Linked DNA regions of Nitratidesulfovibrio vulgaris str. Hildenborough. The protein of the gene in region 1 interacts with the protein of each later gene in a pairwise test. Links are inferred from orthologs where the notes say so. Each region holds a gene or a part of one and is shown in the gene's direction. Other genes may lie near its edges.

Region 1 (4,118 bases):
CCGTTGTTACCGGTCGTGTCGAGCGCGGTGTCATCAAGGTCGGTGAAGAAGTCGAAATCGTCGGCATCAAGGACACCACCAAGTCGACCTGCACCGGCGTCGAAATGTTCCGCAAGCTGCTCGATCAGGGTCAGGCTGGCGACAACATCGGTGCCCTGCTCCGTGGCGTGAAGCGTGACGACGTGGAACGCGGCCAGGTTCTTGCCGCTCCCAAGTCCATCACTCCCCACCGCAAGTTCAAGGCTGAAGTGTACGTCCTTTCCAAGGAAGAAGGCGGTCGTCACACTCCGTTCTTCTCGGGTTACCGTCCCCAGTTCTACTTCCGTACCACGGACATCACTGGTGTGATCACCCTTGAAGAAGGCGTCGAGATGGTGATGCCCGGCGATAACGCCACCTTCAACGTGGAACTCATCGCCCCCATCGCCATGGAACTCGGTCTCCGCTTCGCTATCCGCGAAGGTGGCCGTACCGTCGGCGCAGGCGTGGTTTCCGAGATCGTGGAGTAACGCCATGCGCGTCAACATCCAGCTTGCCTGCACCGAGTGCAAGCGGCGTAACTACGCGACCGACAAGAACAAGAAGAATACTACTGGCCGTCTCGAACTGAAGAAGTATTGTCCCTGGGACAAGAAGCACACAGTTCACCGCGAGACCAAGTAAGTAGTACCTTCATAGTGCAGGGCAGTAGCTCTAACGGCTAGAGCGCCGGTCTCCAAAACCGGATGTTGGGGGTTCGAATCCCTCCTGCCCTGCCATTTCCCTTCTCTTCTCGGGTAGAGGCGATAATGGCGAAAAAGCAATCAAATGCGCCGGAAGCGGCCTCTGCGAGCAGCGGCACCAGTCTCGGAGACAAGGTCACCCAATTCAGGGACTATGTCGAAGAGGCGAAGGTCGAGCTCCGGAAGGTTTCCTGGCCCACCCGGAAGGAAGCCTGGGCGACCAGCATGACCGTGCTGGTCTTTGTGTTCGTCATGTCCCTGTTCCTCGGTTTCGTGGACCTCGGACTGACGCATCTCATCGAATTCATCCTCTCCTGACGGGCTGTGCCATGACCGAGACGACTACCGCCTCAAAGGCCCGTTGGTACATCGTACATACCTATTCGGGCTTCGAGAACAGGGTTGAACAGACCATCCGCGAAATGATCCGCACCGGGCAATCCCAGGACGAGATCGTCGAGGTGGTCGTTCCTACGGAAAAGGTCATCGAACTCGTCAAGGGCGAGAAGAGGACCTCCACCCGCAAGTTCTACCCCGGGTATGTGATGGTCAAGATGTTCATGACGGATTTCTCGTGGCATCTCGTCCAGTCCATTCCCAAGGTTACGGGGTTTGTCGGCGGCAAGAACCGCCCCACACCCATGCGCGACAGCGAAGCCGAGCGCATCCTTGCCATGATGGAATCGCGTCAGGAGCAGCCGCGGCCGAAGTTCAACTTCGATCGTGGGGATGAAGTACGGGTCATCGACGGGCCCTTCGGCGGCTTCAACGGAGTCGTTGAAGACGTCAACTATGACAAGGGCAAACTCAGGGTCTCGGTTTCGATCTTCGGTCGCCAGACCCCTGTCGAGCTGGACTTCGTTCAGGTTTCCAAGGGATAGCAGACGACGTTACCGCGCGGTGACAGGCTCACCGTGTCGTTCAGAGGTATAGAGCAATGGCTAAGAAAGAAGTTGCCAAAATCAAGCTGCAGATTCCCGCTGGTGCTGCGAACCCCTCGCCGCCGGTGGGCCCCGCCCTGGGTCAGCATGGTCTGAACATCATGGCGTTCTGCAAGGAGTTCAATGCCAAGACGATGGAACAGAAGGGTATGATCACCCCTGTTGTCATCACCGTCTACGCCGACCGCTCCTTCAGCTTTATCACCAAGACCCCCCCCGCTTCCGTGCTCCTGATCAAGGCTGCCAAGCTTGAGAAGGGTTCGGGCGAACCCAACCGTAACAAGGTCGGCAGCGTCACCATGGCGCAGGTCGAAGAGATCGCGGCTCTCAAGATGCCCGACCTCACCGCCAAAGACCTTGAGGCGGCCAAGCGCAACATCCTGGGTACCGCCCGCAGCATGGGCATTGAAGTGAAGTAGCGCTTCGTTAATCAGTTGCACTGCCGTCCGCCGGATCATTCCGGCCACACACCCCGTGACCGAGGCGGCAGGAGATTTCAAACGACAGCAAGCACATAAGGTGGGTACAATGCCCAAGCACGGCAAAAAATATCGTAACGCGACAGAAGGCCTCGACCTTACCGTCAAGTACTCCGTCGAAGACGCCGTGGCCAAGTCTCTGGCCGCCGCTCCTGCCAAGTTCGACGAAACCGTCGACGTGGCCATCTGCCTTGGCGTCGACCCCAAATATTCCGATCAGATGGTTCGCGGTGCCGTGACCATGCCCAACGGGCTTGGCAAGACCGTTCGCGTAGCCGTCTTCTGCAAGGGTGAAAAGGAAGCCGAAGCCAAGGCCGCCGGTGCCGATGTCGCCGGTGCCGAAGAGCTTGTCGCCAAGATCAAGGAAGGCTGGCTCGACTTCGACAAGGCCATCGCCACCCCCGACGTCATGGCCCTTGTCGGCCAGATCGGTCGTGTGCTCGGCCCCCGCGGCCTGATGCCCAACGCCAAGACCGGCACCGTCACCTTCGACATCACCACCGCCATCAAGGAAATGAAGGCCGGTCGCGTCGAGTTCAAGGTTGACAAGGCCGGTGTCCTTCACGCCCCTCTCGGCAAGGTGTCCTTCGGTTCCGAGAAGATCCTCGGCAACCTCAAGGCCCTTATCGACACCGTGAACCGCCTCAAGCCCTCCAGCGCCAAGGGTACCTACATGCAGGCCATGGCGATCTCCACCACCATGGGCCCCGGCGTGAAGGTCGATCCCACCCTGATCAAGAAGTTCATCGAAGGCTAACCCCCTTCGTAGATATCAGGCCCGGGCGCAAGTCCGGGCCGTTTCCGGCAAATGGTAGGAAATTCGAGTCGAAGAAAGCAGGTGGCCGCAAGGTCTTAAACATCCTGCCGAGATTCAGCTTTGGCTCGGCATTTCCACCTTGGCAAACCCGAACTCGAGGAGAGTCACGTGAACAGGTCCGAAAAAGCCGCCATCATCGAGCAGCTCAAGTCTCGTGCCGAGGCTGCTTCCATCGCGGTCGTGACCGACTTCAAGGGTATGCCGGTGGAAGAGCTGACCCGTCTCAGAGTGAAGCTGCGCGAGAATGGTTGTGAATACCACGTCGTGAAGAACACTCTGGCACGGATTGCTTTCACCGGCACTGCGCATGAGCCGATTGGTACTCGGTTCAAGGAAAACTGCGCAGTTGCCCTTGGGTTCGATGATCCCGTCGCGGTGGCCAAGGCGTTGACCGATTTCGCCAAGACCAGCAAGCTGTTCGCTATCCGCCACGGCAGCCTTGAGGGCAAGGCCCTCTCCGCCGACCAGGTCTCCGACCTGGCCAAGCTGCCCAGCAAGCCTGAACTGCTCGCTCGCGCCCTTGGCACGATGAACGCCGTTCCCACCAACTTCGTCAGTCTGTTCGCCAACATCATCCGCAGCCTGCTCTATGTCCTCAAGGACCTCGAGAGCAAGAAAGCCGCGGCCTAGTTGCGAACGTAACGAACCACCACGCAAGCCAAAGATCCTAAAGGAGCCAAACAATGTCCATCACCAAAGAACAGGTCGTTGAATTCATCGGCAACATGACTGTCCTCGAACTCTCCGAATTCATCAAGGAACTCGAAGAGAAGTTCGGCGTTTCCGCTGCCGCTCCCATGGCTGCCATGGCCGTTGCCGCTCCTGCTGGCGATGCCGCCCCTGCCGAAGAAGAAAAGACCGAATTCGACATCATCCTGAAGAGCGCCGGTGCCAACAAGATCGGCGTCATCAAGGTTGTCCGCGCCCTTACCGGCCTCGGCCTGAAGGAAGCCAAGGACAAGGTCGACGGCGCTCCCTCGACCCTGAAGGAAGCCGCTTCCAAGGAAGAGGCCGAAGAAGCCAAGAAGCAGCTCGTCGAAGCTGGCGCCGAAGTCGAAATCAAGTAGTTTCGGTTTCAGCCGCCGCATGGCGCATCCACAGCGCGGGCGGGTCACCGCCCGCGCTTCTTATACTTTTTCGGGCTTGACGGGAACGAAGG
Region 2 (17,028 bases), 1.4 Mb from region 1 along the record:
GTTTTTTCACGCTCATAGAACTTTCTCACGAATCCCAGGAGCAGATAGTGTTCAGCCCGGATGAACTGGTAGTGTACCCCGCGCAAGGCGTCGGCAAAGTCGAACGTATCGAACGCCAAGAAGTTGGGGGCGTCACAGCCGAGTTCTACATCGTACGCATCCTCACCAACAACGTCACTCTCATGGTGCCGGTGAAGAATGCGGCCAATGTGGGGCTGCGCCCGCTCTGTTCGACCGAACGGGCAAACGAGATCATGCTTTCGCTCGAAGACCGCAGTGGTTTTACCGGGTACACCGGACAGAACTGGAACAGACGCTACCGCGAATACTCCGAAAAGCTCAAGAGCCCCGACCTTGGTGATGTCGCCTACGTTCTGCGCGAGCTTCTGCTCATCGGCAAAGACAAGGAACTCTCCTTCGGCGAACGGCGACTCCTTGAACAGGCCATGTCCTTGCTGGTCGTCGAACTTTCCCATGTGCAGGGTCTCACGCAGGAAGAAGTTCGGGCCAATATCGAAGCGTTATTCCAGGATGTTCTCCAGCCACGCGAGAACGTAGAATAGCCCCCTTGCCAACATGACGGTATTGGGCTAGGTTCTCTCTGTTCCCACACATACTGGTCAAGAGCCTGTAGCTTTCCCTGCATCGCATCGACTTCGTTGTCGTTTACGCGTGTGTAGCAAGGCTCATTCGCGGTCTTTTACACGCATCCAGCATTCGATTCGCACTTCAGTACCCCCGCAGCCTTCTTTCATCTACGTGTACGCAGCCAGTTCTGCGGCCCGAAGACATGTTCCCGCACGGGGCATCCCTTCCAGCAACTCTCTTTCATTACTCACTCCGGTACCCTATGAGGAAAAAGAAAAGCGCTCCGAACCCGGAAAGTGCCATGAACCTTTCCGAGCTGAAGATCAAAAGCATGCAGGAGCTCATGGAGCTTGCCGAGCAGTTCAAGGTCGAAAACGCCAGCGGCATGCGAAAGCAGGAGCTCATATTCGCCCTTCTGCAAGCCTGCGCATCCCAGAATGGAGCCATATACGGCGACGGGGTGCTTGAAATCCTGCCCGACGGCTTCGGCTTCCTTCGATCTCCGCTCTGCAGCTACATGCCCGGCCCCGACGACATCTACGTCTCCCCCTCCCAGATTCGTCGGTTCGCACTGCGAAAAGGCGATGTCGTCTCCGGGCAGATACGCCCCCCCAAAGAGGGTGAACGCTATTTCGCCCTTCTCAAGGTCACGGAAATCGGCTTCGAGCCCCCCGAAAACGCAAAGAATCTCGTCCTGTTCGACAACCTCACGCCCATCTACCCCGACCGCCAGTTCATCATGGAGAACGGGGACAAGAACTATTCGAGCAGGATCATCGACATCATGGCCCCCATCGGATGCGGGCAACGCGGCCTCATCGTGGCCCCGCCGCGCACCGGCAAGACCATGCTGCTTCAGACCATCGCCAACTCCATCAATGCCAACAGCCCCGACACCTATCTCATCGTCCTGCTGATTGACGAGCGCCCCGAAGAAGTCACCGACATGGAGCGCACCGTCAAGAACGCCGAAGTGGTGAGCTCGACATTCGACGAACCGCCACAGCGCCATGTGCAGGTCTGTGAGATGGTTCTCGAAAAAGCCAAGCGCCTTGTCGAGCGCAAGCGCGACGTTGTCATCCTGCTCGACTCCATCACCCGCCTCGGTCGCGCCTACAACGCCGTCACGCCCTCTTCCGGCAGGGTGCTTTCGGGCGGTCTCGATGCCAACGCACTGCAACGCCCGAAGCGATTCTTCGGTGCTGCACGTAACATCGAAGAAGGCGGCAGCCTCACCATCATCGCCACCGCCCTCATCGACACCGGCTCTCGCATGGACGAGGTCATCTTCGAAGAGTTCAAGGGAACCGGCAACATGGAGATCTATCTCGATCGCCATCTCTCCGAAAAGCGCGTGTTCCCCGCCATCGACATCAACCGCACCGGCACCCGCAAGGAAGACCTGCTTCTTTCCGACGAAGTGCTCAACCGCGTGTGGATACTGCGCAAGATTCTCGCCCCCATGAGTTCCATCGACAGCATGGAATTCCTTCTCGACAAGATGCGTGGCACCAAGAGCAACCGCGATTTCATGAACTGCATGAACAAGTAGCCACGCCCCGACCCGACTTCAAAGGCCCGCTTTCGACCGAAAGCGGGCCTTTCACATTCTGCGCTAGGACGCGGACTCTCCACGACGATGTCGAGGCCCGGCAATTGCCAGCAATCCTGTGCCACTCACAGCGGATGCGAGGACACGCCGTAAACGGAAGGCATAAGGAACGTGACGGCTGCGAATGAACTCTCGCCACGATGCATCGCGGGCACACTGTGTTGCTCATGCCGTTCACGGGGCGAGTACCCAAACGTGTCCGACGACAACCTCCGACGCCTTGATGGTGCGCAGCTGTCTGCGCACCGCAGGCACTCCGCAGCCGTGCAGACGGCGGGGTGCCCCCTTGCGTCACAGACCTGATACTCTCCATCCCCCGGCGCCGACTATGGCAACCACCGACTATGGCAAACATCGGCTATGGCAGCCGCCGGGCATCTCGCACCGCAACGGGTCACATATACGACGCCATGATGTCGCGCAGCACGTCATGACGTACCGCCTGCCGACCCAGCGGCCCCTTTGCGACATGTGATACGCGTTCATCCAGTGGCGGACGCTCATTCCTGTAGATGACCCCTATGGGCAACACGTCCCCGAAGGTGTCGGCAATCCGCATCGCAGCGTTCCAGTCCGTAGGGTCGTGGCTGGCGTCAATCTCCCGGCATCGTTGCCGATACCATCCGAACGTATTCACCTTGTTGAACGACACGCACGGCGAGAAGATGTCGACCAGCGAAAAGCCCCGGTGTCGCACCGCCGCCTCGATCATGGCCTGCAAGTGCTCGACATTGCCGGAGAACGAGCGGGCGACGAACCCGCAACGCATGGCCACAGCCACGGCAACAGGGTTGAACGGTGCACTTGTGACCCCACCGGGCTGGCTTTTGGTGACTTGTCCCTCCCCGGTCGTGGGGCTGGCTTGTCCCTTCGTGAGCCCGTATATCTGGTTGTCGTGCACCAGCAAGGTCATATCCACATTCCGCCTGATAGCGGCAAGGAAGTGGTTGCCGCCTTCGCCGTAATTGCATCCGTCACCACTCTGGGCAATGACGGTGAGCTCGCTGTTGCACAGACGTATGGCTTGCGCAGGGGGCAGACTGCGACCATGCAACCCGTTGAAGCCGTTGAGGCGGATATAGTGCGGCGCCTTCGCGGCCTGCCCTATGCCCGAGACATGCGCCACCTTGTGCGCTTCGAGTCCCAGTCCGACGATGGCCTGCCGCAGGGCCTTCATGATGTCATGATTGCCGCATCCGGGGCACCATGAGGTCTCGAACGTCCCAAGAGATTCGATGGTGGTGGTCATGCGGAGGCTCCTTTGGCGGTCTGCATGTGTGACGTTCCCGAATCCCCTGCCGTAAGATGCGCGACGATCCATTCCGGTGTGAACGGCCTGCCGTCATAGCGAAGGAGCGTACGCCCGACGGTTACTCCGCCAAGCCGTAACAGGCGAGAGAACTGCCCTATGGCGTTGCCCTCGATGCACACGACCTCGGAGGCCTCCCCGCACCGGGAAAGAAACTGCGAAGGTTCGAGTGGCCACACCTGTGTGAACGAAAGCACCCCGACCTTGCGCCCGCGGGCACGCAAGCGCTGTGCAGCCTCGACCACGGCACCTTCACTGGAACCCCAGCAGGCGAGCAGCAAGTCAGGCGCTTCATCCCCGAAACACCTTGGGGGCAGCGCCATGGAACGCAGTCCATCGCCTTTGCGAAGCCTCTTGTCGCTCATGGCAATCCGCAAGCCGGCGTCTTCCGTGATGTATCCCTGTTCCGTGTGCTCATGACAGTCTGCCAGTACCAGGGATTTCGAGAACCCCGGAATCCTACGAGGAGAGATACCGCTTTTGGTCAATTCGTACCGTTTGTACCTGTCGCCCTCCGGCCCCTTGTCCGTGGAGAAATCAGGCTCGGCAAGCGGCGGCAGCGCGTCAAGGTCGAAGGGCGCAACGGGCCTGTAGGAATCAGCGAGATACTGGTCGGTCAGCACAAAGGCCGGAATCTGGAAGCGCTCTGCCAGGTCGAAGGCCGCGTACGTGAGGTGGAAGCAATCTTCGGGCGTCGCAGGGGCGAAGATGACACGGGGGAACTCTCCGTGTCCCGCATAGAGTGCGAGGTCGAGGTCTGCCTGTTCGGTGCGCGTCGGCAACCCCGTCGCGGGGCCGGGCCGCTGCGCCAGCACGATGACCACGGGCTGTTCCATGACACCCGCAAGGCTCACCCCCTCGGTCATGAGCGCAAACCCTCCGCCCGATGTGGGCACGAGCGCCCTCGCGCCAGCATAGCTGGCCCCGAGCACCATGTTCATGGCGGCGATTTCATCCTCGGCCTGCTCTACGACAACTCCCATGCGCTCCGCATGAAGGATGAGATTCTGGGCGACCGATGTGGCTGGCGTCATGGGATAGAAAGCGCAGAACTTCACGCCCGCTGCCAGTGCCCCCAGTGCGATGGCCTCATTCCCTTGCAGCATCATCCGACCTGTCGGCCCTTCCGGCGCGGATAACGGTTCGGATGCGGCACGATGGTCAGATGCCCATCGCCATGCGGCCTCAAGCACCTCGAGGTTGCGCGTGATGACGTCATCGCCCTTCTTGTGGAAAGCCTCCCCGACCAGACGGTCGACCGGGGCACGTTCCAGCCCCAGCAGGGCTGCGAGCACGCCGAGAGCGGCAATATTCTCATACAGGGGACGCCCGGCAAGCGCCGCAAACGGAACACGCAAGGCGTTGAGGGAGCCCGGGTCGAGACGTTCATCAAGGATGAGCAGCCCATCGCCCAGCCGGGGTCCCTGTTCCGTGACTGTGCGCTGGTCGAGCGCGACGAGCACATGCACATCATCCGTGGGTGCAAGGACATCTCCGGCACCGACCCGGATGTTGTAGGTGTTGTGCCCTCCCCGCACCCGCGACATGTAATGCTGGGCTACCAGCACTCCATAACCACTACGGATAAGTGTGCGCACCAGCATGTCGCCGATGGTCACAAGCCCCTGCCCCGCTTCGCCACCGATGACAATGCTCCGAGGCGCCTGCTGCATGGAATCCCTCCGGGTAAAGACCGTTCCGGGTCGGACGGCGCGCCCTGAATGAAGGGCGCGCCCTGTCTGCCGCTACGCCGTCGTCGGCGGAGTGAACACGCGCGTCGCAAGGTCCTTGTCGAGCATCAGCATGCCCTGCCCCTCGCCATTGATGAGGCGAAGCTTGTTAAGGACGTCGTTGACGCTATCCTCTTCCTCGACCTGTTCGGTCACGAACCACTGAAGGAAGATGTTCGTGGCGTGGTCTTTCTCTTCAATGGCGACGTTGACGAGGTCGTTGATACGCGAGGTGACAAGCCTTTCATGTTCAAGGGTATGAGTGAAGGCATCCAGCGGATTCTTCCATTCTGCGGGGGGCGCGTCGACAGGATGAAGGACTGCCCGCCCGCCTCTTTCGCCGATGAAATCGAAGAACCGCATGGCGTGGAAAAGTTCCTCCTGCGCCTGGATACGCATCCAGTTGGCAAACCCGGCGAGGCCCTTATCCAGGAAATAGGAGGACATCGACAGATACATATAGCTCGAATAGAGCTCCCATTTCACCTGTTCGTTGAGGGCATCGTTCATACGCTGGCTGAGCATGTCGGTCTCCTTGCTCCAATGGTTGAATCAAACGAGGGATTGAAATCAATGGCCTACTGTACACCACGCGGGGCTTTCTGCAAGCCTCGAACAGAAGCCTCTTGCCTGACGCCTACGCATGGTTTATCCCCGCCCTTGCCGCCAAGGCACAAGGAGACAACACATGTGGGGAACCACGTTCAACCGTTCGCGTTCGGAACAGACAACCGTCCCCTGCCATGAATGCGGGGCACAATTGAAGATACAGCGCAGTTGCCACGAAGTGTTCATGCGCTGCGAAAGCTGTGACAGAATCTACGACATCGCCGACTACGTCGCGGAAATGGATGACGCCATGGAACGTTTCATGGAAGGGGTCTACTGCGACAGGGTATAGGGCCTCACGCTAAAAATAGCCGAGGGCGTGCAGGGCATCCATCGACGCCTCCTTGGTGGCGTCCCGCCCCGCCCGTTCATCGCCCCCCACCACCAGCGAGGTGCAGGGTACACACCCCAGCGAACGATACCCCTGTGCGTAGAGGGTACAGTACGGAAGACCCTGTGCCATCGTATAGGCCCAGATATCCATCTCGCTGAATTCAAGGACGGGGTGTACGCGCACATGCGATGGCGCATCGAACGTCTCCGTCTGCGGACGCGACGCACGTTCAGGGTTTTCGTCCGCACGCACGCCCGTCAGAAGCACCGCTATTTCTCTCTCTTTCAAGGCCCTCAACAACGGTTCGACCTTGAGGTCGCGACAACAGGCGACACGGTCGACAGCCACCGGGTAGTCCGGGCCGACATCAGGGCGCACGACCGTGAGGTCGATGCTCCACTCCTGTGCCATCCTGTCACGAAAGGCCACCACCTCCGGGAATTTGCAGCCCGTATCGAGGCTCAATGCCTTCGCACGCATACCGGGATGCGCCTCATCAAGGACACGCTGCCAGAGACTGAGGGCGACCGTGGAGTCTTTTCCACCAGTCCACGCCACAGCGACATCCTGCGGCTTCCACGTGTGGGCCACCTCCAGCAACACTCGCCTCGCCCGTGCGACCTTCAACTCGAGTCCTTCCACAGATGGTCTCCTCAATCTGATGAAACGTCTTGCACCGCATCCCCCGACCTGCCAGACTCGACCAGAGGGAGAAGCCATGCTGGATACCGTCATGAACATACTGGCAGCCCACGACATGTGCGTGCTTGCCACGACAGGCCCCAAAGGGCCACATACTTCGCTCATGGGGTATGTGTGGGACGAGGAGCAATTACGCATCTACCTCATGCTGCGCAAGGGGTCGCTGAAATACGGCAACATGTGTTCCGACCCTCGCGTTTCCCTGCTGGTGGACGACAGAATCCGCCATGCGGAGAACCCTCATGAAGGAACACAGGCCCTGACTGTTCATGGAGTGCATGTGCCCTTTCGGGAAGATGGCGACAAGCAGAGGGCACATGGTATGCTCTTGCGCCGCCTGCCCCACCTCATCCCGTTTGCCAGCCAGGAAGACACCACACCAGTAGCCATACAGCCCCAAGGGTTTCAGTGGCTGCGGGATGTCGAGGATGCTGTTTTCCTGAAAATACCTTGAGAATTTTCTTGACGGAAGGGGCGACTCAACCTATACCGCTTCTCGCTGCGCCGGTAGCTCAGTTGGATAGAGCAACAGGCTACGAACCTGTAGGTCGGAGGTTCGAATCCTTCCCGGCGCACCATTGAAAGGGCATTCGCCACAGTTATACGACACGCGCCGGTAGCCCAGCTGGATAGAGCAACAGGCTACGAACCTGTAGGTCGGAGGTTCGAATCCTTCCCGGCGCGCCACAAGGCGAATGGCGTGCATGCGCTGGTAGCTCAGTTGGATAGAGCAACAGGCTACGAACCTGTAGGTCGGAGGTTCGAATCCTTCCCAGCGCGCCACGAAAGCAAACCCCCCGGTGAAAACCGGGGGGTCTTGTCGTTGATGGGCTTTTTTTCAACGATAACGAGCCATCGTGGGTATGCGTCCCTGATGCCCCCAGCCAGCCGCAGCTGTCAGCCCGAGAAGGCACCGACTTGCCCGCCAGCCACAACGACCCCCTGTCGCAGTATGGCATCCCGCACTGTTCCTCCGACTCCGACGGCAAGAGTCATACCGGCATCAGCCAGTACGATGCGCGCCTTCGAACCGCACTCACCGCAAAGGACATGTGTCACACCATGGGCCGCCAGCAATGCCACAAGGCGTTGCCCTGCGGCTTCCCTGTCGTCCCGGTGAGGATTTCGGAACGCCCCGGAGATATGACCGTCTTCCGCCACGAGAATGAACCAGTCGGCCCTGCCGAAAACGGGTTCAACGAGACAATCAGGCATGGGGCCCTGTGCTGCCACTGCAAAAAGCATCTTGCTGCTGCATCCTTTCCTTGAAGGCGTTTCGGGAAGGGATTCAGATCATATGGAGAGCCATATGTTCCCTTCTCCCAGTCGGTCATCCATCGACGGCTACTTCGACCTGTTCCATCAGAAGGCAATGCAAACTGAAATATCAAATCGATATATCATAAGGCCATACTGAAGGCATAACCACGACAAGACATGGCGTTCGGCATCTAACGATATACCACTACGCATCAGCACGGCGCAACTGCATGCGCGAGACATGCCGTGCTATGGCGGCATGAAGCTGTGCGACCTCTGCAGGTTTTGCCACATAATCGTCGGCCCCTATTTGCAGAAGCCTCTCACGGTCGCCACTGAGGGCGTATGCAGTCAGTGCGATGACCGGAATGTCAGTATTGCGTGAACCGGCTTCTCCTTTTCTGATTCGCAGGATAGCCTCTGCCCCGTCCATGACTGGCATCTGGATATCCATCAGCACCATGTCGAAATCTCCTGTGGAAAGCTGTTCCAACGCCTGCCTTCCATCCTCGGCGACGGCAACCGTGTGTCCATCCCTGTCCAGTTGATACGTGATGTAGCGGCGCGTCACAGCGTCATCCTCTGTGACGAGAACACGCAAAGGGGGTATCGGTTCAGCGGAGGACGCCGCGGCAGCTTCAGGCTGTACTTCATCGCCATCCGGAAGCCCGAAGTTGAGCGTGAAATAGACTGTCGTCCCCGTGCCAGCCTCACTCTCGAAGGCTAGATGCCCCCCCATGACCCGGATGATACGCCGACAGATTGAAAGCCCCAACCCCGCCCCCTGATGCGACCTCTTGAACCCCTCGCACGCCTGCGTGAAAGGCGTGAACAACTTGCCATGCTTCTCGTCAGGGATCCCGCATCCTGTATCTTCAACAGAGAAAAGCACTCTGCAACTATTCGCCAGAACTGGCGAAAGATGTTCGGCACGCAGGGTGACGCTGCCCTTCTCCGTGAACTTGAAGGCATTGCCAAGAAGGTTTGTGAGCACCTGCTGCAATCGTGAGGCATCTCCGACCACGCGGGACGGGATGGCTGCATCGATATGGACATGCAGACTCACTCCCGCCTGCATGGCTGAAGGTATGAAGAGCTCTCTCACCTGCCGTATGGAACGCGACAAATCAAATGGAATGCTGACAATCTCAAGCTTTCCCGCGTCGATCCGGGAAATATCAAGGACATCGGTAAGCAGGTCCGCCAGCCTGCGGCACGAGCGCATCGCCATCTCTGCTAGTTCCTGCTGACGAGGAGCCAGTGACGCGTCCGCAAGCATCCTGAGCATTCCGAATATACCGTTCAGCGGTGTCCTGATTTCATGGCTCATGTTAGCCAGGAACTCATCCTTCGCGCGATTAGCGGCAACCGCCTTCGTCTTTGCCTCGACGAGCTCGAGTTCGGTACGCTTCCTTTCGTCCACATCCTGAAACGTACCGACGACCAAGGCCCCGCTCCCTTCATCCACACGCCCCACCGCCCGAAGGTGCGTCCACTTACGCCGCCCGAGCCTTGTCATGGCTTCACACTCGATATCGGCGGTGCCGCCATGATGGAGTACATCTTCAAGCATGGCACGTATCCGGGGCAGATACTCCGGCATAAAGGAGGTGAGCCATTCAGCAAGCCCCGGCTTGTAGTCTTCGGGTAAATCGAGGATACGGTTCACTTCCTCCGACCAGAAGAGATAGTCCGTCCTGATGTTGGCCTTCCAGCCCCCTATCTTGGCGATGCGCTGCGTCTCGAGAAGAAACAGTTCCCTCTCGCGCAACGCCTCTTCGGCCTGTTTGCGGTCAGAGACATCCTCGATGATGCCGATACCGATGAAGACGTCTCCCGCCGGTGCCTTCACACCTTTGAACAGGCAACGGATGAATGCCGTCTTCTTCCCCAGCGGCGACGTGTAGACGCCCTCGAAACCGCCAATCCCGCCACGCAACGAGGCGAGTACGGCACCTAGCATTCGCGCATCATGCATCTGATTGATATAGTTGAAACCTATGATCTGACCCCTTGATGCGCCGCAGAGTTCGGCAAACCTTTCATTGACATCTATGATGATGCCGTCTCCATCATACTGCACCAGCCCAAGCGGAGACTGGTCGAAGACGAGTCTGTAGCGTGTTTCACTCCTTTTGATTTCCGTCCTTGCCTCACGCAGGCGCAGCACGTGTTTAAGAAGAACGACAACAAGCACGCAGAGAACAGCAACGAACGCAACCGCAACAAGCAACTCGCGCCAGTAGTCTCGCCATATCGATTCAGGTTCATTGATGACCCTGCTACCCTGAGGTATGCGATGCGTCGAGATGCCATGTCGTCGCAACACCTCATAGTCAAAGAGGTAGGCATTGGCATCGTTTCCCTCGATCACAGGCAGTGAGGCTGGGGAGGCACCTGCGAGAATCTTCAGGGCCATATCTGCCGCAAGACGGCCCTGTTCATAGTGAGAGATGAGCTTTCCCCCAAGCAGCCCCTTGCCCATGCCATGTTCCCAAAGATGATATACCGGGGAACGTGTGTTTTGCAGAATGAAGGCTAGCCCTTCCTCGAAATTCCGAACTACGCCCCGCTGGTCCTTATAGGCGGACAGAAGAAGTATGGCATCGTTGGCACCGACACGTTGCAAGCGTCTTCCCAACTCTTCCCACCCCATGTTTTCAAGGGACAACTCCTGATAGCGAACGGAAGCAATCCCTCGCACCACGTCATGAAATGTTTCGAGGTCGGCCTTACCTGCGGGCATGACATCCGAGATGACATAGAGGGTCTGCGTAGAGGGCTTCAGACTCCAGACAAGCTTGATGGTCTCATGCATCGAAACGGCTTCGATGACTCCGGTGTAGGTCTCGCTTCCCGACAATGAGCGTGCAAGCCCCACGTTGTTGACACCGCAGAAGACCACCGGACTCTTGCCCAGTAATCCGCCATGACGCTCCATGACGAAGGCAAGGGCATTATCGTCAGACGTGATGACCACGTCATACGCAGGAAGCCTTGCAAGCTTGTACCTGAGATAGCTTTCAAAATGATCGACGCTGGATTCATCGGTGAACCGCTTGCTGTCCATGAACTCGACATCGAGGACCACGCCCGCAGACGCAAGCACAGCACGGACGCCCTCAACCTGCTGGAAGAAAGTCGGAAAAGCAGGACCATACGAACTCAGTAGCAGCACTCTGGGGCTTGCGCCCCACGCTGCACCCGCCATCGACAACGCAAGGAACAAGAGAAGGAGATGACATCGCAGAATGAAGGTCAACCCGCGGCAGGCTTCGCGGCGCTGGCCACGCCAGCTGAAACGCCCGAGCGAAAGGTTGACCATTCTGCACCCTCCATGCCTTGTCCAAGGTCTCGGCTGTCGTCGTTACAAAGACTCACACCAGCTGTTGGTTACGCATGTCCGTCACAGAATACACCTTTGAGCCTGCCATGGGCAACGTGAAGAAACAACGTCAAGCCAAGACGCCATGAATCCAGACGTGTCTGCGCCATGGCGAGGCCCCCGCTATCAAATGGTATCATCATTTCCCAAAGCCTGTTACATGGAAGCTGTATCTCCAAGTCGGAGTCTGCCACATGTCACGACCTTCATTCCGCCTGCAACATCTCATCGTAGCAGCTGGCTTTCTTATTCTTGCCCTCGCTGGTTTGTTCACAACGGGCATGTATTTCATGCGCTCGGACAAGACCATCACGGAAGCGCGCAACAGCATATTCACTCCGACAATGGGAGAGGCCCATGCACGCCTCGACCTTCTCTTCACACCGGCCGACACAACGTTGCAGCTCGTAACCATACATTCTGAAAAACCTTACTTTTTAAAAACAGATGCAACGACGATTCCGACATCTCTGACGAAGACACTCGATAGCGCACGTTTCATCACGTCAATATACACGGGATATGATGACGGGCAGTATTTCATGATACTTCGCAGCAACAAGCAAGACGACCTCCATAAAATGGCTCCTGACGACACCGCATACATACTTCACACTGTAACGATTGAAGAACACGATTACAAAAGACTTTTAAGATTCTTTGACAAGGATCTTAATCTCATAAAAACAAGTGACATATCAGACAGAGCTCCTGTTTTCGACCCCAGAGAGCGACCGTGGTACGGTACGGCGACGCAAGATGATGCTCTGCATGTGACCATGCCATACCGTTTTGCTTCCTCAGGAGAATTCGGCATTTCATTATCGCGCCGCCTTCAGAATCTGGACGGGGTCGCGGGGGCCGATATCAACCTAGAATCACTGATAGGTGCCCTCGCCACACTGAAGCCGACGCCCGAGGCGAGCATCGCCCTCATTGATGCAACAGGGAACATCCTTGCCTGTAGTGACGCAAAAGGGCTTGCCAGACGCAGTGAGCAGCATCCCCTGTCGTGTGGCCCTCTCTCGAAGGCTACGGCTGACGAGTTGGTCATGGCAGGGAAGACGGCCCCCCAGTCGCCGAGGTTCAGGCGAATCGTCACCGACGACGGGGCATGGGTTGCGGGAGGTGAAAGCCTTCCGGAACTGGGAGCAAACGGCGTCTCCATGGTGCTGGCTGTCCCTGAAGACGCCCTTGTCGCCGGGCTGCGCACGACCCGGAACGACACGCTCCTCTTGCTGGCAGGGGGATTCATCCTGCTGCTGCCCGCCCTTTTCTACGGAGCGCATCTAGTGACATCCCCACTGCAATGTGTCGCCAGAGAAGCCGAACGCGGACGAAAGTTCGACTTCACGGCTGGCGAGTCCACGCACTCCGTGGTCACCGAGATCAATGATCTCGCACTTTCGGTCGACCACATGCAGCATACCATCCGCAAGTTCATGCAACTGGCGAAGAGCGTCTCGCGCATTCGTGATTTCGACAGGCTGGTGCCCCTTCTCACACAGGAAATGCAGCAGGCGACCGCGACCCAGGCGGTTCTTCTTTACATGCCGGACAAGGACCATACGCTTCATCTCTGGTCCGGCTGCGGCATCGGTGGTGAATGCCTTGGACATGACGAAAGTGAAGCCCTGCCGCCGACAACAGTCGTCCCCCAAGGCAAGATTCCCATCCGCACCGGGGGACTTCCTCCCGAAGACGCCTGCCATCGTCATATCAGCACACTGTTGAACGGCACGGACGCGCAGCACCAGCACTGGTTCGCAGCCGTCACCCTCCGGGACAAGCGAGACGCTGTACTCGGCGAATTGCTCGTCATCGACCAGGTACCTTTCAGTCAGGAACGCCTTGCCTTTCTCCGCGCCACTTCAGGAGTTGTAGAGGTGGCGCTGGACAACGACCGCATGGTCAAGACCCAGAAGGAACTCTTCTCGGCGTTCATCCGGCTTCTGGCACAAGCCATCGACGCCAAAAGCCCATACACCGGCGGGCATTGCACACGGGTTCCCATACTCTCGCGCCTGCTTGCGGAAGCCGCCAGCGACACCCGACAGGGTGCCTACGCCAGCTTCGGCATGACAAATGAGTCGTGGGAAGAGTTGTACCTTGCCTCATGGCTGCATGACTGCGGCAAGGTCACCACCCCGGAATTCGTGGTGGACAAGGCGACGAAACTGGAAACCATCCACAACCGCATCCATGAAATCAGAACGCGCTTCGAGGTCATCAAGCGTGATGCGCATATCGCCTACTGGAAAGGAGTGTCCGAGGAGGGTGACAGGGCGGCACTACAGAAAACGCTGCAAGACGAGTTGCGCACACTTGATGACGATTTCGCCTTCGTCGCGGCGTGCAACACCGGAGAGGCACCTGTAGACGATGCGGCGCGCCAGCGTTTGCGAAACATCGCGGAAAGGACATGGGAAAGGACACTCGACGACACGCTGGGAATCTCATGGGCGGAACGTGAACGGAAAGAGCCCGACCATCCCCTGCCTCCCGTCATGGAAAAGCTCTTGTGTGACTCGAGCGCCTTCGTCGTTAAGCCTGATGCAGTGTCACAAGAGACGGAGGACAGGTGGGGCTTCGACATGCCCCGCCCCGAAGTGCTGTACGACAGGGGAGAACTGCACAACCTGTCCATTCCGTGGGGAACGCTCACCAGCGAGGAGCGTTACAAGATCAACGAGCACATCATCCAGACCATCATGATGCTCTCCGAACTTCCGTTTCCGGCGCATCTCGAGAATGTCCCGGAAATCGCCGGTGGGCATCATGAACGCATGGATGGCACTGGATATCCGCGCAGAATCAAAGGAGAGCTGCTCCATCCTCTGGCGCGCATCATGGCAGTGGCAGACATCTTCGAGGCGCTGACAGCACCCGACAGACCCTACAAGAAGGCAAAAACCCTCTCACAGGCCATGAACATCATGGTGGGCATGGCCAAAAGCGGCCACATCGACAGGGAATTGCTCTGCATCTTCATCCGTGAAGAAGTCTATCGCGCCTACGCAGAAAACCATCTGCCGGAATGGCAACGTGACGCCGTAGACGCTGAGGCACTGCTACGCGACCTCGGCTGAAGACAGCCGGGTTGAGAGACGGCGACCTTGGTCATGCCCCTGTTCCACTCCACGTTTTTCACTCGTCCCTAACCCTGCCGGCAGATTCTGGACTGGCGAAAAGCTCCTGGAATCTCGCCTGAGCAAGGGTATCCATTTCCTCGAACAGCGCCTCATAGGCAACGAGCATGGCATGCCCGCGGGCAGTCAACTCGTAGCCCGCCTTGTTTCCGCCTCGCTTCCGTAGAACCGCCTCGCCGAGGCGGGCTTCTATCTTGCGCACCCTGCCCCAGGCGGCACGGTATGACATCCCGAGCGCCCGGGCGGCGCCCGCCAGAGACCCCGTTTCCTCCACACCTTTGAGCAATGCGGCACTGCCCGGGCCGAAGGCGTTCTCGCCATCGGCGTCAATCCATAGCTTGAGGCGAAGCTTGAACCGTTCCTGCTTCATGCCATCTCCGTTGTTGTCGCATGACATCATCACACACGTTGGTGCAACTCACCGCACATTCACGTTTTATAGCATACTCCTTCGCATTATTTCCATCTCATGGGAATGTTCGTTGACTTGTTATGCAAGTCTGTGCATAAGAAAAATAATCATCCTATATCCATGATTGACGCACCTTTATTGTTCGAACGTTCACCCACGACAGCGAAACAGCCTCGGAGCCCCCACTCATGATGAAAGCGATTCCTGTCGAACAAGCCGTCGGTACCGTCCTCTGCCACGACCTGACCCGCATCGTTCCGGGCGAACACAAGGGGCGCGCTTTCCGCAAGGGACACATCGTCACCGAGGCGGACATCCCCCTCCTTCTCTCCATCGGAAAAGAACATCTCTATGTGCTCAACCTCGAAGCCCACCAGCTACACGAGGACGAAGCAGCCCTCCGGATAGCAACTGCGGCGGCGGGACCGGGCATATCGCTGTCCGAGGTCTCCGAGGGGCGTATCAACTTCATGGCATCGCCGGGGCTTCTCTGCGTCGACGTCGAGGCGTTGAACGCCATCAACGCCATCGATGAGGTGGCCCTCGCCACCATGCACAGCGGTCAGTTCATCGCGGCGCGGCGTGCCGTGGCAGGCACCCGGGTCGTACCGCTTGTCATCGACGAATCGAAGATTCGGCAGGTAGAGCGTATCTGCGCCGCCAGCTACCCTGTCGTACAGGTGAAACCTCTGCGTTCGCACAGCATAGGCGTCGTCACCACCGGTTCGGAAATCTTCCATGGCCGCATCAAGGACAAGTTCGGCCCCGTCATGCGTGACAAGTTCGCAGCGCTGGGGTCGTCGGTCATGGGGCAACGCCTCGTCGGTGATGCGCCGGAAGCCACACGGGACGCCATCCTCTCCTTCATCGGTGAAGGGGCGGACATGGTCGTGGTGACGGGCGGCATGAGTGTCGACCCTGACGACCAGACCCCGGCGTCCATTCGCGCCACGGGTGCCGAGGTGGTCACCTACGGTTCCCCGACCTTTCCGGGGGTCATGTTCATGCTGGCGTACCTGAACGACATCCCTGTTCTCGGTCTGCCCGGATGCGTCATGTACTACCGGGCGAGCATCTTCGACCTTGTCGTCCCCCGATTGCTGGCAGGGGAACGTCTGGCAAGGCGAGACATCACCAGCCTGGGACACGGTGGATTCTGCGCAGGCTGCGAAACCTGCCACCACCCGGTGTGCCCGTTCGGAAAGTAGTCACCCGCCGCAAACGCCCCACGGGGCGAGGTCTACAGCGTCATACCGGTGGCCCTCCGAGTCGTGCGACTCTCCGGGCCGACAGAGAATGCCCACCATTCCTTACAGGAGGATCCTGATGATCAAACGCATGGTCACGATCAACGGAGCACCCCGGATGGCAATCACCCGCCCCGACACGACACTGGCAACCTACCTGCGCGAGAGCCTGGGCCTCACCAGTGTGAAGGTGGGCTGCGGGCAAGGTCATTGCGGCAGTTGCAACGTCATCGTCGACGGCAAGCTCGTCCGCTCATGCAGCTACAAGATGAGCCGTCTCACCGAGGGTGCCACCATCACCACGCTCGAGGGCATCGGCACCCCGGACAACCTGCATCCGCTTCAGGTGGCATGGATGGCCCATGGTGCGGCGCAATGCGGCTTCTGTTCGCCGGGGTTCATCGTCTCGGCCAAGGCTCTTATCGACACCAACCCCAAGCCCAGCCGCGACGATGTCCGCGACTGGTTCCAGAAACACCGTAATGCCTGCCGCTGCACCGGTTACAAACCTCTGGTGGACGCCGTCATGGACGCAGCCGCCGTCGTGCGGGGCGAAATGAAGGTGGACGACCTGCTGTACCGCATCCCTGCCGATGGTCGCATCTGGGGCACCAAATACCCCCGCCCGTCCGCCCTCGCCAAGGTTACGGGCACGCTCGACTTCGGGGCCGACCTTGGCATCAAGATGCCG

What was found.
Region 2: the proteins of nusG (region 1) and rho interact in binary tests that used the Escherichia coli proteins (3 or more experiments, as listed by UniProt). The link is inferred for Nitratidesulfovibrio vulgaris str. Hildenborough from one-to-one orthologs.

Annotation. Positions count from the first base shown.
Region 1 is NC_002937.3:3,020,188-3,024,305, forward strand. The notes cover bases 1-2,827. They hold nusG (transcription termination/antitermination protein NusG), read left to right. Parts: upstream 1-1,051; coding sequence 1,052-1,603; downstream 1,604-2,827. Other genes in these bases: tuf (elongation factor Tu), read left to right, coding at 1-509; rpmG (50S ribosomal protein L33), read left to right, coding at 514-663; secE (preprotein translocase subunit SecE), read left to right, coding at 789-1,040; rplK (50S ribosomal protein L11), read left to right, coding at 1,660-2,082; rplA (50S ribosomal protein L1), read left to right, coding at 2,192-2,827. Outside these bases: more of rplA, read left to right, coding at 2,828-2,899; rplJ (50S ribosomal protein L10), read left to right, coding at 3,068-3,589; rplL (50S ribosomal protein L7/L12), read left to right, coding at 3,643-4,026; DVU_RS13750 (hypothetical protein), read right to left, coding at 4,087-4,118. UniProt on the Escherichia coli protein: Part of the processive rRNA transcription and antitermination complex (rrnTAC). The complex forms an RNA-chaperone ring around the RNA exit tunnel of RNA polymerase (RNAP).
Region 2 is NC_002937.3:1,638,860-1,655,887, reverse strand. The notes cover bases 53-2,995. They hold rho (transcription termination factor Rho), read left to right. Parts: upstream 53-850; coding sequence 851-2,140; downstream 2,141-2,995. Other genes in these bases: DVU_RS07420 (2-oxoacid:ferredoxin oxidoreductase subunit beta), read right to left, coding at 2,595-2,995; DVU_RS07430 (CarD family transcriptional regulator), read left to right, coding at 53-563. Also shown: more of DVU_RS07430, read left to right, coding at 48-52; more of DVU_RS07420, read right to left, coding at 2,996-3,449; DVU_RS07415 (2-oxoacid:acceptor oxidoreductase subunit alpha), read right to left, coding at 3,446-5,182; DVU_RS07410 (ferritin), read right to left, coding at 5,255-5,764; DVU_RS07405 (dual CXXC motif small (seleno)protein), read left to right, coding at 5,928-6,140; DVU_RS07400 (phosphoadenosine phosphosulfate reductase family protein), read right to left, coding at 6,150-6,824; DVU_RS07395 (pyridoxamine 5'-phosphate oxidase family protein), read left to right, coding at 6,901-7,338; DVU_RS07375 (NifB/NifX family molybdenum-iron cluster-binding protein), read right to left, coding at 7,782-8,099; DVU_RS07370 (ATP-binding protein), read right to left, coding at 8,350-11,469; DVU_RS07365 (HD domain-containing phosphohydrolase), read left to right, coding at 11,724-14,618; DVU_RS07360 (winged helix-turn-helix domain-containing protein), read right to left, coding at 14,677-15,048; DVU_RS07355 (molybdopterin-binding protein), read left to right, coding at 15,279-16,298; DVU_RS07350 (molybdopterin-dependent aldehyde oxidoreductase), read left to right, coding at 16,417-17,028. UniProt on the Escherichia coli protein: Facilitates transcription termination by a mechanism that involves Rho binding to the nascent RNA, activation of Rho's RNA-dependent ATPase activity, and release of the mRNA from the DNA template.